Regions from separate parts of the Micromonospora noduli genome, predicted to be linked through region 1. Evidence: riboswitches for the same ligand, from Rfam matches in the RefSeq annotation. Region 1 holds a riboswitch; the other holds the start of a gene.
The links. Region 1 has a riboswitch for cyclic di-AMP ahead of MED15_RS11310 (coiled-coil domain-containing protein). Riboswitches for the same ligand answer to the same signal wherever they lie in the genome.
Positions count from the first base shown of each region.

Region 2: another riboswitch for cyclic di-AMP. It lies ahead of MED15_RS07820 (coiled-coil domain-containing protein); the one in region 1 lies ahead of MED15_RS11310 (coiled-coil domain-containing protein).

Region 1 is NZ_PYAC01000008.1:191,863-198,830, reverse strand. Features, by position in the region: gene MED15_RS11335 (heavy metal translocating P-type ATPase) at 1-1,003, opposite strand, end outside; gene MED15_RS11330 (hypothetical protein) at 1,016-1,963, opposite strand; gene MED15_RS11325 (heavy-metal-associated domain-containing protein) at 1,977-2,186, opposite strand; gene MED15_RS11320 (metal-sensitive transcriptional regulator) at 2,281-2,577, shown strand; gene MED15_RS11315 (YibE/F family protein) at 2,876-4,246, shown strand; cyclic di-AMP (ydaO/yuaA leader) riboswitch at 4,413-4,543, shown strand; gene MED15_RS11310 (coiled-coil domain-containing protein) at 4,548-5,567, shown strand; gene MED15_RS11305 (carbonic anhydrase) at 5,624-6,361, opposite strand; gene MED15_RS11300 (helix-turn-helix transcriptional regulator) at 6,588-6,923, shown strand.
Region 2 is NZ_PYAC01000004.1:115,873-122,840, reverse strand. Features, by position in the region: gene surE (5'/3'-nucleotidase SurE) at 1-470, opposite strand, end outside; gene MED15_RS07835 (PfkB family carbohydrate kinase) at 467-1,444, opposite strand; gene MED15_RS07830 (SRPBCC family protein) at 1,634-2,098, shown strand; gene MED15_RS07825 (DUF2269 domain-containing protein) at 2,371-2,880, opposite strand; gene MED15_RS07820 (coiled-coil domain-containing protein) at 3,023-4,087, opposite strand; cyclic di-AMP (ydaO/yuaA leader) riboswitch at 4,093-4,224, opposite strand; gene MED15_RS07815 (cation diffusion facilitator family transporter) at 4,343-5,260, opposite strand; gene MED15_RS07810 (HelD family protein) at 5,367-6,968, opposite strand, start outside.

The DNA of each region.
Region 1 (6,968 bases):
CGGCCATCCGGGAGAGCTGGGTGTCCGCGCCGACCCGGGTGGCGGTGACGATCAACCGCCCACCCGCGTTGATCGTGGCGCCGACCACGCCGTCACCCGGGGCGACCTCGACCGGCACCGACTCACCGGTGAGCATGCTGGCGTCGACAGCGGAGGTACCCTCGTCGACCACCCCGTCGGTGGCGATCTTCTCCCCGGGGCGGACCACGAACCGGTCACCGACGGCGAGCCGGTCCACGGGGATCAGGGTCTCCACGCCGTCACGCAGCACCGTCACGTCCTTGGCGCCGAGGTCGAGCAGGGCGCGCAGGGCGGCGCCGGCCGTCCGCTTGGACCGGGCCTCGAAGTAGCGACCAGCCAGGATGAACACGGTGACCCCGGCGGCCGCCTCCAGGTAGATGTTGCCGGCGCCGTCGGTCCGGGTGATGTCGAAGCGGAACGGGTGCGTCATCCCGGGCATCCCCGCGTCACCGAGGAAGAGCGCCCAGAGCGACCAGCCGAACGCGGCCAGGGTGCCGAGCGACACCAGGGTGTCCATGGTCGCCGCGCCGTGCCGCAGGTTGGTCCAGGCGGCCCGGTGGAACGGCAGCCCACCCCAGACCACCACCGGGGCGGCCAGGGTCAGCGACAACCACTGCCAGTAGTCGAACTGCCAGGCCGGGACCATCGCCAGCAGGACCACCGGCACGCTCAGGACCACCGACGCCCAGAGCCGGGTACGCGGTCCCCGCAACGGGTCCACCGGGGGTTCCGCGCTGGGCGGGGCCGGCAGCGCCGCCGTGTAACCGGTCTTCTGCACGGTCCCGATCAGGTCGTCCGGCGTCACGCCGTCGGCGTACCGGACGGTCGCCTTCTCGGTGGCGTAGTTGACGGTGGCGCTCACCCCGTCCATCCGGTTGAGCTTCTTCTCGATCCGGGCGGCGCACGCGGCGCAGGTCATCCCGCCGATCGCCAGTTCGATCCGGTTCGGCGCCTCAGGTAGCGGTCTGCTGGTGGTGGTCATCGTCTGGTCCCGTCAGTTGTGTCCGTGCCCGGGGGTGCCGTGGTCGGTCCCGCCGGTCGGTGCGGGTCCGCTCGGAGTGGGGACGTCTCCGGTCGGGGCGGCGCCGGCGACCACTGTGAACTCGGCGGTGTGCACCCTCCCGCCGTGTTGGAAGTCGAGGTAGAGCCGGTAGCTGCCGGCCGAGGGCACCTCGGCGAGGAAGGTGACGGCCGGACCGGGCCGGGTGCGGCCATCGCCGGGCGTCCCGTCCGGGTGCACGTGCAGGTACGCCAGATCACCCCGACGTAGTGCCACCAGGTGCCCGTACGCGCCCAGGTAGGGCTCCAGGTCGGTGACCGGCTGCCCGTCCCGGCTGACGGTCAGGGTCAGCGACGACGTGCGGCCGGGCTGCGGCGCACCGGTCAGGGTGACCGTGTAGCCGTCGACGGTGGTGCTGGTCGCCGGGGCGGGCAACGGCCGTTCGGTCAACTCGCCGGGGACGGTCACGTCCACGCCGAGGGTCAGCGACTCACCCCCGGTCGGGGTGAAGTCGGCGAACGCCCGCCACTGCCCGGGGCCGGCCAGCGGGGTGTCGACACGCCAGGTGCCGTCCGGGGCAAGCTCGGGGTGGACGTGACGGAAGCCGGAGAGGTCCCGACGGGCGACGATCAGGTGCATCTGCTTGTCGTGCGCCACGTCGTACCGGGTGACCGGGCGGCCGTCCGGGCCGGCGATCCGGAAGGCGAACTCGCCGGCCGGGGCGGCGACCGGTTGGAGGGTGTAGCCCCGGTCGGAGACGAGCAGGCCGCCGGGGAGCCGATCGGCCGCCTCGTCGTGCTCGCCCGTCGCATGGGCGGCGTCGCCGTCGTGCCGGCCCTCGATCACCGGGGCGCTGTCGACCACCCGGCCGACCCCGTACGTCGCGCCGAAGATCGCCGCCAGGCCGACGGCGAACCCGGCCAGTCTCGTCACGGTGCGCATGCCCGCCCTCCGATCACGCGTCGACGAGGTCGTAGCCGGCCTCGTCGACGGCAGCCCGGACAACTGCCGGGTCGAGGGGCTGATCGCTGCTGACGGTGACCCAGCCGGCCGCGAGGTCGACCTGGACGTCGCGCACGCCCGGGATGGCGCCGACCTCGGCACTCACCGCGCTGACGCAGTGGCCGCAGGTCATGCCCTGGACCTGGTACGTGGTGTTGACCATTGGACCGTCTCCTTCGTGGTACCGGTACCCGGTGGGGGTATCTCAACAGAACCGACCGTACCATACCCCCTGGGGGTACGCTATCCTGGTGGACATGACCGCACCCACCCCGATCCGCGGATACACCGCCAGCAAGGACCAGCTGCTCGCGCGGCTCCGCCGCGTCGAGGGGCAGGTCAGGGGCATCGAGAAGATGGTCGACGACGACCGCTACTGCATCGACGTGCTCACCCAGATCTCCGCCATCCAGGCCGCCCTCGACAAGGTGGCCCTCGGGCTGCTCGACGGGCACGCCCGGCACTGCATGCACGAGGGCGCCGCCGAGGGTCGGGCCGACGAGATGGCCACCGAGATGATGGCGGCGGTCGGCCGGCTCATGAAGCGCGGCTGACCGCCCGAGGTCCGACGCGCGGGCGGTTCGGCCGCCCGACACTCCGCCACGACCTGCAGGCCCCGGGAGGGCTGGCTAGCATCTCCCACGATGGCCCTCCGAATGCCGCTGCACAGTCGGGCACCCGCGCCGCCACGTCGTGGCGGCGCCCCCGGCCGACCGGGCCGAGCACTGACCGTCCGTGATCAAGCGGTCGTCAGGCAGCGATCCGCCCCGCCGTCCGCCGCGTTTCCACCGCAACGGTGAACCGCCAGGCCCGCTGACCCGTATCCCGCACCGGATCGTTGGGAGTCTCGCTTTGGGTTCCGACCACACTCACACTGCTCCGTCCGCCCCACCAAGGGTGCGACGGATCCTCGTCGTGACTGTGGTACCCCTCTTCGTCGCCACCGTGCTGGCAGCAGCGCTGCTCTGGCCGCGCGGCGGGTCACCGCAGACCGATGGTGGCGCGGACGTGCCGCGCTACCCCGGCACCGTCACCCGGGTGGTGAGCGAGCCGTGCCCGCCGGCGCCGTCGGTTCCCGAGGGCACACCGAGGGTCGGCGACGGGCGGTGCGGCACCGTCGACGTGCGGGTGGACGACGGGCCGACCGCCGGCCAGCAGGTACGGACACCGGTGCCCGACGGGCCCGGCGCACCCCGGGTCGAGGTCGGCGACGAGGTCATCCTGGTCGAGCTGGCTGACCCGACCGATCCCACCACCAGCAACTGGAACATCGCCGAGCACCAACGCGGCACCCCGATGGTGTGGCTGGCGGTGATCTTCGCGGCCGCGATCGTCGCGTTCGGTCGGTGGCGAGGTCTGGCAGCGCTCGCCGGACTGGCCGCCAGCTTCGCCATCCTGCTCACCTTCGTGCTGCCGGGCATCAGCGCCGGCGGGTCACCGCTGCTGGTGGCGGTGGTCGGCGCGGCCCTGATCATGTTCGTGGTGCTCTATCTGACCCACGGGGTCACCGCACAGACCTCGGTCGCGGTGCTCGGCACCCTGGGCAGCCTGGTGCTGACCGGCGTGCTCGCCACCATCGCCACGGCCGCGACCCACCTCACCGGCTTCGGCAGCGAGGACGCCACCACCCTGTCAATGTTCCAGGGCGACGTGGACCTGCACGGCCTGCTGCTCGCCGGGATCATCATCGGATCGCTCGGGGTGCTCGACGACGTGACGGTCACCCAGGCGGCCACCGTCACCGAACTGGCGAACGCCAACCCCGGGCTGACCCGGTTGCAGCTGTACCGTGCCGCCACCCGGGTCGGCCGCGCGCACATCGCCTCCACTGTCAACACCATCGTGCTGGCGTACGCAGGCGCGTCACTGCCCCTGCTGCTCCTGCTCACCGCCGACTCGCGACCGATCGGGCAGATCCTCACCAGTGAGTTCCTCGCGCAGGAGATCGTCCGCAGCGCGGTCGCCACCCTCGGTCTGATCGCCGCCGTGCCGCTGACCACCGGGCTGGCCGCGGTGGTGACCGCCGCCGGGCGTACCGCTGCCACGGCGTCCACCGACGCTTCCGCGCCCCGGCCCCAGCCGGACCGCAGCGAGGCACTGGCCGCACTCAGCTCACCGCGAACGGCCGGCTCCGACGAGCCGGCCCGGACGCGGACCGCACCCCCATCCGAGGCCACCGACCGGTGGCCGGAGTCGAACAGGAGCACGGATACGGCATGGTGACACTCCTCAGCGTGACCAGATCGGGCATCCACCCTGAGAACCGCGTCACTGGTCACTCAACGCTATGGCGAAATGACGCTTTTGGTCGGCATCCAGGCGTAGCTCACCCGGTCGACTCTCGGGTAACCTCGCTGCCGGTTACCGATGAAGGCGCGAAGCGGCGCCTGCGGTGCCACCGCCCAATCGCCAACCGGCGAGCCGGGGACCCAGGTGCCTGGGGTGAGTCCGCGTCAGCGGTAGGGGCCACTTCCGCCCCGAACCCGTCAGCTAACCCGGTCGGCGGTCGACGGAAGGGAACATTGTGACGGCACCCCTACACCGCTGGTTGAGTCCCGTGGTGGCCGTGATCGCCGCACTGACCGTGCTCGCCGGGCCGCTCCCTGCGCACGCCGCCCCGACGAACCCCACACCCTCCGGGCACGAGGAGGACGGCGAGCCCAAGCTGCTCAACGACGTCATCGAGCAGGCCAACCGCGACTACTCCGCCGCAAAGTCCAAGCTGGACAAATCCAAGAAGCGGCAGGGCGAGTTGGCCGCAGAGGTCAACCGGGCCAAGGCCGACCTGGACGCGTTGGCCCCGCAGGTCGGGCAGATCGCCGCCCAGGCGTACCGGACCGGCCGGATCGGTGCGGTCGCGATGCTGCTGGAGAGCGATGCGCCCGACTCGTTCGTCCAGCGCGCCGGGATGCTCGACGAGATAAACATGGTCAACGAGAAGAAGCTCTCCGAGGTCAACGAGGTGAAGGCCCGCGCCGAGCAGGCCAAGCTGGCCCTCGACACCGAGGTCCGCGAGCAGCAGAAGCAGACCGCCCTGATGGCGAAGCGCAAGAGCGAGGCTGACAAGGCGCTCTCCCTCGTCGGCGGCAAGGGTTTCACCGGCGGCCTGGTGGATGCCACCTCCAAGGTCGCGAAGATCGGCCCGGGTCGCACGGCCGACGGTGACTGGAAGCCCCAGTCGTGCAGCGAGAACGACCCCACCACGTCCGGTTGCGTCACGCCGCGCACGCTGCACGCGTACAAGGAGGTCAAGGCGGCCGGCTTCAACCGGTTCGTCGGCTGCTACCGCCCCGGCGGGCCGTGGGAGCACCCGAAGGGCCGCGCCTGCGACTGGTCGCTACAAAAGAGCGGGTTCTCCCCGTGGCACAACAACGACACCCGGACGTACGGCAACAACGTCGCCGCGTTCCTCATCCGTAACGCCGACCGGCTGGGCATCTACTACGTGATCTGGAACCGGCAGATCTGGTTCCCGGCCACCGGCTGGAGTTCGTACAGCGGGCCGTCGAACCACACCGACCACGTCCACATGTCGCTGCTCTGACCCGCACGATCCCGGTCGAGGGCCGTTCCGCGTGACGCGGAGCGGCCCTCGTCGCGTCAGACGGTGGCAGGCGCGGCCGGGTCGGTCGACTCGGGTGATCCGGCCGGGGTCTCCAACGTCGCGAGGCCGGCCGGTACGACGGCCACCGGGCGCACCGCTCCGGCGGCCAGCCGGTAGGACATTCCCACCACCGCGCACCGTCCCCGCGCCACCTCGCCGGCGAGCACGGGCGACTGCCCGAGCAACGTCTCGACGGTCTGGGCGATGTGGATGTCGACGATGCCGTCGATGTCGTCCACGCCCTCGGACGTGGCCCGGCGCAGGCTGGGCAGAACGGCGTCGACCACCGCGCCCAGATGGCCACTCGGCGCGGTACCGGTCGCGGCGGACTCCCGGGCGGCCTGCACCGCACCGCACGAGTCGTGGCCGAGCACCACCACCAGCGGGACGCCGAGGACGGTCACCGCGTACTCGACGCTGCCGAGCACCTCGGGGCCGGCGGTGTGCCCGGCGGTGCGAACCACGAACAGGTCGCCCAGCCCCCGGTCGAAGATGATCTCGGCGGCCAGCCGCGAGTCGGAGCAGCCGACGATCACCGCGAACGGGTGTTGCCCGTCGGCCACGGCGGCCCGGTGCCCGGCATCCTGGTTGGGGTGGCGTGGGGCGCCATCGACGAAGCGCCGGTTGCCGGCAACCAACTCGGCGTACGCCCGGGTCGGCTCGCTGGGCGCGGTGGCCCGGTCGGTGGTCCGCTGCGGACCCGGCTGACCGCCGGAGCTCCCGGTATGACTCATCCCGCACCTCGTCTCGACGCATCTGACCTGGTCAAACCGGCTTTCCGCCGGCCGGGCGGCAGGCGCTGGCTCGTGCTCCACCGTCACACGCACCGTAAGATGCGTCAAGGTATGCGTGATTTAGATTTCATACGTTGACTCCGGCCACCCCCTGGGCAACCTTCCCGGGGCAGGGCGGACCAGACTCTCGCGAGGGCAGGCGGACATCCGGAAAGGCGGTCGCACGATGGCGAGCACGGTGACGGACGACACCGGCGGCGGGCGGAACTGGACGTTCCTCACCAATCACGGGCACGTCCTGCTGGCCATCGCCCGCGACCCGACCGCCCGGCTACGCGACGTCGCCGCCGAGGTCGGAGTGACCGAACGAGCCGCGCAGGCGATCGTCGCCGACCTGGAGGCGGGCGGTTACCTGCACCGCACCCGGGTCGGACGACGCAACGAATACACCCTCAACCCGGCCGGCCGGTTCCGGCACCCCGCCGAGGCCGACCGGCAGGTCGGCGACCTGCTCGCGCTGTTCGCCGACGTTCCCACCGCGAAGGCAGAGCCCCAGGCCTGACCCCGGTCACCGGGGGCCGCTGACCGACGGTCGCGGCGGTAACCT
Region 2 (6,968 bases), on a different contig from region 1:
GCGGCGGCGTCCACGGCGGCGCCACCGCTCGCGGCCGTCGCCTCGCCGGCGGAGAGCACGTCGAGGGAGACCGCCATCGCCCGGCAGCCGTTGGTGGCGGCGGTGAACGCGGCGCCCACGGTCCCGGAGTGCAGCACCGCCCGGCCGGCGTTGGCGCCCCGGTTGACGCCGGAGAGCACCACCGACGGCGGTGGGCCGAACGCCCCGTGCAGGGCGATCAGCGTGATGAAGCCCGGGGACCCGGCGACCCCGTACGCCGGCACACCCGCCAGGTCCGGCAGCGGGTGGTCGTTCACGACGACCCGCCCGTCGCGCTCCATGGCGCTCATCGCGGCGCTGGTGCCGCTCGCCTCCTCCATCGGTGCGGCCACCACGACCTCCAGGCCCCGCTGCCGGGCAGCCCAGGCCAGCGCCTGGATGCCCGGCGCGGCGATCCCGTCGTCGTTGGTGATCAACACCCGCACTGTCATCGCTCGACCACCCGGCCGGCCAACTCGTCCGGAGTGGTCCGCTCCTGTTGCCGGCTGTCCGCCGGCACCAGCCGGACCCGGTCCACCAGGCCGGTGATCGAGTCCAGCCGCCCGGTGCCCAGGCCGTGCCGGGTCACGTTCAACGCCCCAGCGGCGGCGCCGGTGCGGATGGCGGTCCGAATGTCCCCGCCCCTGGCCACGACGGCCGCCACGCCGGCCGTCATCGAGTCGCCCGCGCCGCGCGGGTCGGCGGCCTCCAGCCGGGGCATCTCGACCTGGAACAGCTCCCCGTCGATGAGCGCCAACGCCGGCTGGTCGGCACGGCTCACCACCACCGTCTCGGCGCCGCCCGCGTGCAGCTCGTACATTGACCGGGTCAGCTCTTCGGTGTCGTCGCTGCGGGCGCGGCCGTCGCGGATCAACTCCTCGTGACTCACCTTGAGGAAGAACACCCCGCTCTCCAGCACCGAACCGAGGTGATCGCCGGAGAGGTCGACCACCACCCGTCCGCCGTTCGCGCCGAGGTCGGCGGCGAAGCGTCGGTACAGGTCGGCCGGTACGAGCCACGGTTCGTTCGGCCCACTGAGGATGCTCACCGAGGCGCGCAGGCCCTCGCCGAGGGCGAGGTTGTACAGCTCGTCGATCTCGTGCCGGCTCAGCGGCTGCCCGGGCACGTCGGCGATCTCCTGCCGGGAGCCCTCGCGGCGATCGTGCACGTACCCGCCGCTGCCGGAGTCACGGACCACCACCTTGAGGTCCACGCCCTCGCTGACCAGCAGCGGCTCCAGCACCTGGCCGATCTCACCGCCGAGGGCGGCGCAGAGCACCACGTCGACTCCGAGGGAGATCACCATCCGGGCCTGCCAGACGCCCTGCCCGCCAGGGTGCAGGTGCAGCTCGGGGTGGTCGTTGGGCTGGTCCACCGTCACCGTCAGCTGTGGAGTGGGCGCGAAGACCATCACGTGCCCACTCATCGCTCGTCGCCGTTCATGCTGGCCGCCCTCCGGCACCCTCGGAAGATTTTGTACTAACCGACCTTAATGGCGCAGGTGGTGACAGGTCGTCGCATCGGCCCGGTCCGGAGCGGCGCTGAGGGCCCGGGGGCGTTGCCAGCCAGACATCGGTACGGGACGATCGGGCGACCAACGACGGCGGGAGACGGTGTGCTCAGCAGCGATACCTTCAGCTACACCGTCCAGGCCCGGTGCTCACCCGCCGAGGCGGCCGCGTTGCTCAGCGACCTGACGCGGCAGGGCGAGCTGCATCCGCTGATCGTCCGGGTTCGCCGGGTGCCGCCCCGGCCCGGCGCCCAGGCCAGCTACACGATCAACGACCGGTTGGCGGCCGGTCCGCTGCGCTTCCGGACCACCTACCACGCGGACGTGCTGATCAGCGAGGCCGACGAGATCGTCATGGTTGCCCGCCAGTGGCCGGCCACCACCGTGCGAAACCACACCCGACTGCGCGCCGAGCCGGACGGTCTGGTCCGCATCGACGTCGAGATCACCCTGACCGCGCCGAGGCCCCTGTTCCGGTACGCGTTCCGCCAGGCCCAGGCCGCTCACCTCGCCCTCGCCACCCGGCTGGGCGCCGCCCTCGACCGCACCGGCAACCCCCCGCCCACCTGACCCGCGCCCGCGCCGCCCGCTGTAGCCCCGCGCCGCCCAGTGCCGCGCCGTGTTCGGCGCTGGCGCTGCACCATCCTGCTCAGGGCCTGGGTGTCACTGTCGTTTCAGCAGGCAGAGGTCGCCGTGGCGACATCCGTTTGGGCGGTGCTACTCCGGTGAGCGACATACCTCAGAGGTATAAATATGACTCCTTGGTATAACGCCTACCAGCGAGACTCCCCCGAGCAGCAAGGCGAGGTCGCTGCGGCGCCCGCGTGCAGCGGCCGCGGCGCCTAGACCGTGGTTCCGGCGCGATCACGGCTCGTGCGTGCGGGTCGGGTGGCGGGACGCCGGCCCCACGGCTTGTAGGTGGACAGCACCGTCGCGATGATCATCAGGCTGGTCGACACCGCCGGCGCGATGACCAGGTCGGCGCGATCCCGGGCGGGCAGGGCGGCGCCGACCGCTCCGGCGTGACGCAGGTTCGGGGTGAGCAGGAACAGCACCAGCCCGACCATCACCGTGGTGAGCACGAGCTTGACCAGCACCCAGCGGTGGCGCAGCAGACCCCACGGGGTGAGTAGCGAGCTGGCGACTCCGATCAGCCAGACCAGGACGCTCAGCGGCGCGAACAGCAGCGTGCCGACCAGGGCCGTGACCGGATAGACCACCGCCGGGTCGGCACCTCGCTCCACGGCGATGCCGAGGGTGAGCAGCACCAGGTCGGCGCCGAGCCAGCCGAGCGAGGTGACGAGGTGCAGGGTGAGCAGCGCCTTGCGGGTGGTGGGTCGGATCCGAGGCATACCGCGATGCTGCCCGCCGACCGCGGCCGGGTCGTCCGACGAGCGACGACATCAGGGGTACGCCCGGCGACGTAGCCCGACCCCGGACGCACGTGATGCCTGTGAGTCATCACGACGACTCACAGGCATCACGACGCGTGGGTCAGTAGACCGACAGGTGTACGTGGTTGGTGTGGTCGGTCGACGGGGTGCCGTGCGCCCCGCTGTACGACTTCCACCCGCTGCTGGGCAGCCAGATCTGCCTGTACCAGATCACGTAGAGCACGGCGAGCCGGTCCGCGTTGCGGATGAAGTACGCGGCCAGGTTGTTGCCGTACGTCTTGTCGCCGCCGGTGGCGTCCCCGCCGAAGCCGCCCTTCTGCGCCGCGAAGTCGCAGGCCCGGCCCTTCGGGTGTTCACCGGAGCCGCTGGGGCGGTGGCACGAGACGTACCGGGTGAATCCCGCGGCCTTGGCCTGGTTGAGCGCGTGCAGGGTGCGTGGGGTGATGCAGCCGCTGGCCGGGGTGGGGTCGTTGACGCTGCACGACTCGGAGGGCCAGGAGCCGTCGGAGTTGCGCGGCGCGGCCGTCGCGTTGGCGCTGGAGGTGCCCCGGTTGGAGCCGGTGTCGGCGGTGGTCTGCGGTTTGGGTGCGGTGGCCACGGTCAGGGCCCGTTCGGCCTGCTCCTTGCGCTTGGCCATCACCGCGACCTGCTTGCGCTGTTCGTTGATCTCGCCGTCCAGGCCGACGCGGGTGCGGTTGGCCTTGTCCTTGCTGTTCAGCAGGTCGCGCAGCACCCGGTCCTCGTTGGCGGCCACCGCGTCCAGCGCGGCCGCCCGGTCCATGAAGCCTTCCGGGGTGTTGCTGTTGAGCAGCGCCGACATCGCGCCGAGCCGACCGGTGCGGTAGGCCACTTCGGCGATCTCGCCGACCTTGCCGTTGCGCTGCTCGATCTCGACCTCAATGGTCTTCAGCTGGGTGGCGAGCTGCTTCTGCCGTTGCACGGAGGTGTCCAGGGCGCGCTTCGCGTCCAGGTAGCCCTTGCTGGCCGCCTCGAGTTGGGCCCGCAACGCCGGGGTGCCGCCCTCCTCGTCGGAGTCGGGTGCGGCGGCCCGCAGGCCGGTCGGGGGAGCGGCCGAGGCGGTGCCGGCCGGAAGCGCGACGCCGAGGGCGAACATCGCGACGATCAGGGCCGCCAGGCGGGCGGCGGGTGGTCGTGCTGGTGCCACTGCGCATGTCCTTCCGTCAGCCGCCGACCGGGTTAGCTGACGGGTTCGGGACGGAAGATCCCTACCGCTGACGCGGATACACCCCAGGAACATGGTTCCCCGGTTCGCCCAGTTGGGCGATTAGGCGGCGACCGCCACCGGCGCCGGGAGGGCGCCGCCTGGTGGAGGCCGGGACCGAGCCTACCGGTGCCAGTGGGGCCCCTGCAGCCGTTGTGACGGACGGTGCGTGCGTCACCACGGAAAATTACGGCTCCGTCACCATTCGATGGAGCCACAGGCTCCAGAAGCGGCGCCGGGCTCGATCTGCAACGTCGCGTGCTCGATGCGGAAGTCGTCATGCAGGGCCGTACGCGCTGCGGTGAGCACCGCGCCGACCTCCGCGCCGGGTGCCATGGTCAGGTGAGCGGAGGCGACCTCCATGCCCGAGGTGAGCGTCCAGACGTGCAGGTCGTGCACCTCGACGACACCGGGGACGGCGGCGAGCCGGTCGTGCACGGCCGTCACCTGGAGGTGCTCCGGGGCGGCCTGCACCAGGATGCGGATGGCGGCGCGGGCCAGCCGCCAGGTGCGCGGCAGGATGAACACGCCGATGGCGACCGCGACCAGGGGGTCGGCCCACCACCAGTCGGTGACGGTGATGAGCAGTGCCGCGCCGATGACGCCGAGCGAGCCGAGCAGGTCACCGAGCACCTCCAGGTAGGCACCCTGGAGGTTGATGCTCTCCCGGGCCCCGGCGCGCAGCAGCGCGAAGGCGGCGATGTTCGCGAGCAGGCCGAGCACGGCCACCGCGAGCATCGGGCCGGCGATGACCTGGTGCGGGTCGCCGAAACGGCGGATCGCCTCGATCACCACGTAGATCGCGACGCCGGAGAGCAGGACGGCGTTGGCCAGCGCGGCGAGCACCTCGAGCCGGTAGAGCCCGAAGGTGCGCTGCGGGTCGCCGGTGGCCCGCCGGGTCGCCGTGATGGCAGCGAGCGCCATCCCGATGCCGAGCACGTCGGTGAACATGTGCCCGGCGTCGGAGAGCAGGGCGAGCGAGCCGGTGTGCAGGGCGGCCACCGCCTCGACCACCATCAGGGTGGCGAGCAACCCGAAAGCCGCCCAGAGTCGACCTCGGTGCTGGTGTGCGGCATTGGCGACGGACCCATGGTGGTGGTCATGACCTGCGCCCACGAGAACCACCTTCCGCCGCTGGTCGGGACCCGGTCAAATGTATGCTCACATCGCTATGTGTGCAAGTGTACGGGCAGGGCCTTCCGCTGGCGGCAGTCCGCACACGTCAGCCGGTCGGGTCGATGGTGGTGAGCCGCTGGGTGGCTCGGGAGAGCGCCACGTACAGGGTGCGCACCCCGGCGCCCGGATCCGCCCGGATCTCGCTCGGGGCGACCAGCACCACCCCGTCGTACTCCATGCCCTTGGCCTCCAGGCTGGTCACCACCTGCAACCTCGGCGCGCCGAGCGCGCCCAGCCACCCGGCGACCTCGTCCCGGCGGGGGACCGGCGTGATCACCCCGACCGTGCCCTCCACCTCGGCCAGCAGGCCGGCGGCGGCCTCCACGGTCGCGGTCTCCAACCCCGTCGCGGGCACCACCAGCTCCACCGGCTCGACCCCGGTGGAGCGCACGGCGGTCGGCAGCGGCAGGTCCGGGTAGAGCCGACGGATCTCCGCCGCCGCCACCGCGAAGATCTCCGCCGAGTTGCGGTAGTTCGTGGTGAGCGTGAAGTCGTGTCGCTTGCGCCGGCCCAGCGCCTGGTCGCGGGCTCGGGTCAGCTCCTCCGGATCGCCGGTCCACGCGGTCTGCGCGGGGTCGCCCACCACGGTCCAGGAGGCCAGCCGGCCGCGTCGACCGATCATCCGCCACTGCATCGGCGAGACGTCCTGCGCCTCGTCCACCACCACGTGCGCGTACTCCCGGTAGTCCTCCGGACGCTCCCGGGCCGCCGCGCGGGCGGCCCGCTGCCGTTCACCGAGGGTGCTCAGCTCACGGACGCCGCCAGCGAGCTGGAACGGATCGCGTCGCGCGCGAGCCGGCTGCGCGGGCTTACCGAGCAGCGCGTCCAACTCGTCCAGCAACGCCACGTCGGCGATGGTCAGCCCAGCCGAGTCCAGGTTCCGGTAAGCGGCGTTGAGCAGCCGGATCTCCGCCGAGGAGAGGATCCCCCCGGCGTACCGGCGCAGCCGGTCCGGCTGCGCCAGCCAGCCGAGCACGTGCCGGGGGTGCAGCCGAGGCCACCACGCCTTGAGGAACTCCCGGAACTCCGACCGCTCGGCGATCTCCGCCTCGAAGGCCGGTTGCTCCGGCAGTCGACCGCTGCTCAGCTCACGGGCCTGCGCCCAGAGCGCGGCGAACACCCCGTCGAAACCGGCCCGGCGCACCTCGTTGCGTCGTGCGCCGCGTTGCAGCGCGCGGTCCCGGATCCGGTCCAGCGCGGCCCGGTCCAGCCGCAGCAGCGTGCCGCGGTAGAGCAGCCGCAGCTCACCCGGGCCGCCCGGCACCGCGTCGCGGGCCGCCCGCTCCAGCACCCGGCGCATCCGCAGCGAGCCCTTCACCGCCGCCACCTCGGGCGGGTCAGGGCGGGTGGCGGTCATCCCCGGGAAGAGGGTGCCCAGCGAGTGCAGGGTCGCGGTGTCCTCGCCGAGCGACGGCAGCACGGAGCCGATGTACTCGACGAAGACCGACGACGGGCCCACCACAAGGATGCCGCCGCCGGCGTAGCGGCTGCGGTCGGAGTACAGCAGGAACGCGGCCCGGTGCAGGGCGACAGCGGTCTTGCCGGTGCCGGGGCCGCCCGCGACGATCGTCACCCCGGAGCCGGGCGAGCGGATCGCCTCGTCCTGCTCCCGCTGGATGGTCGCCACGATGTCACGCATGCCCCGACC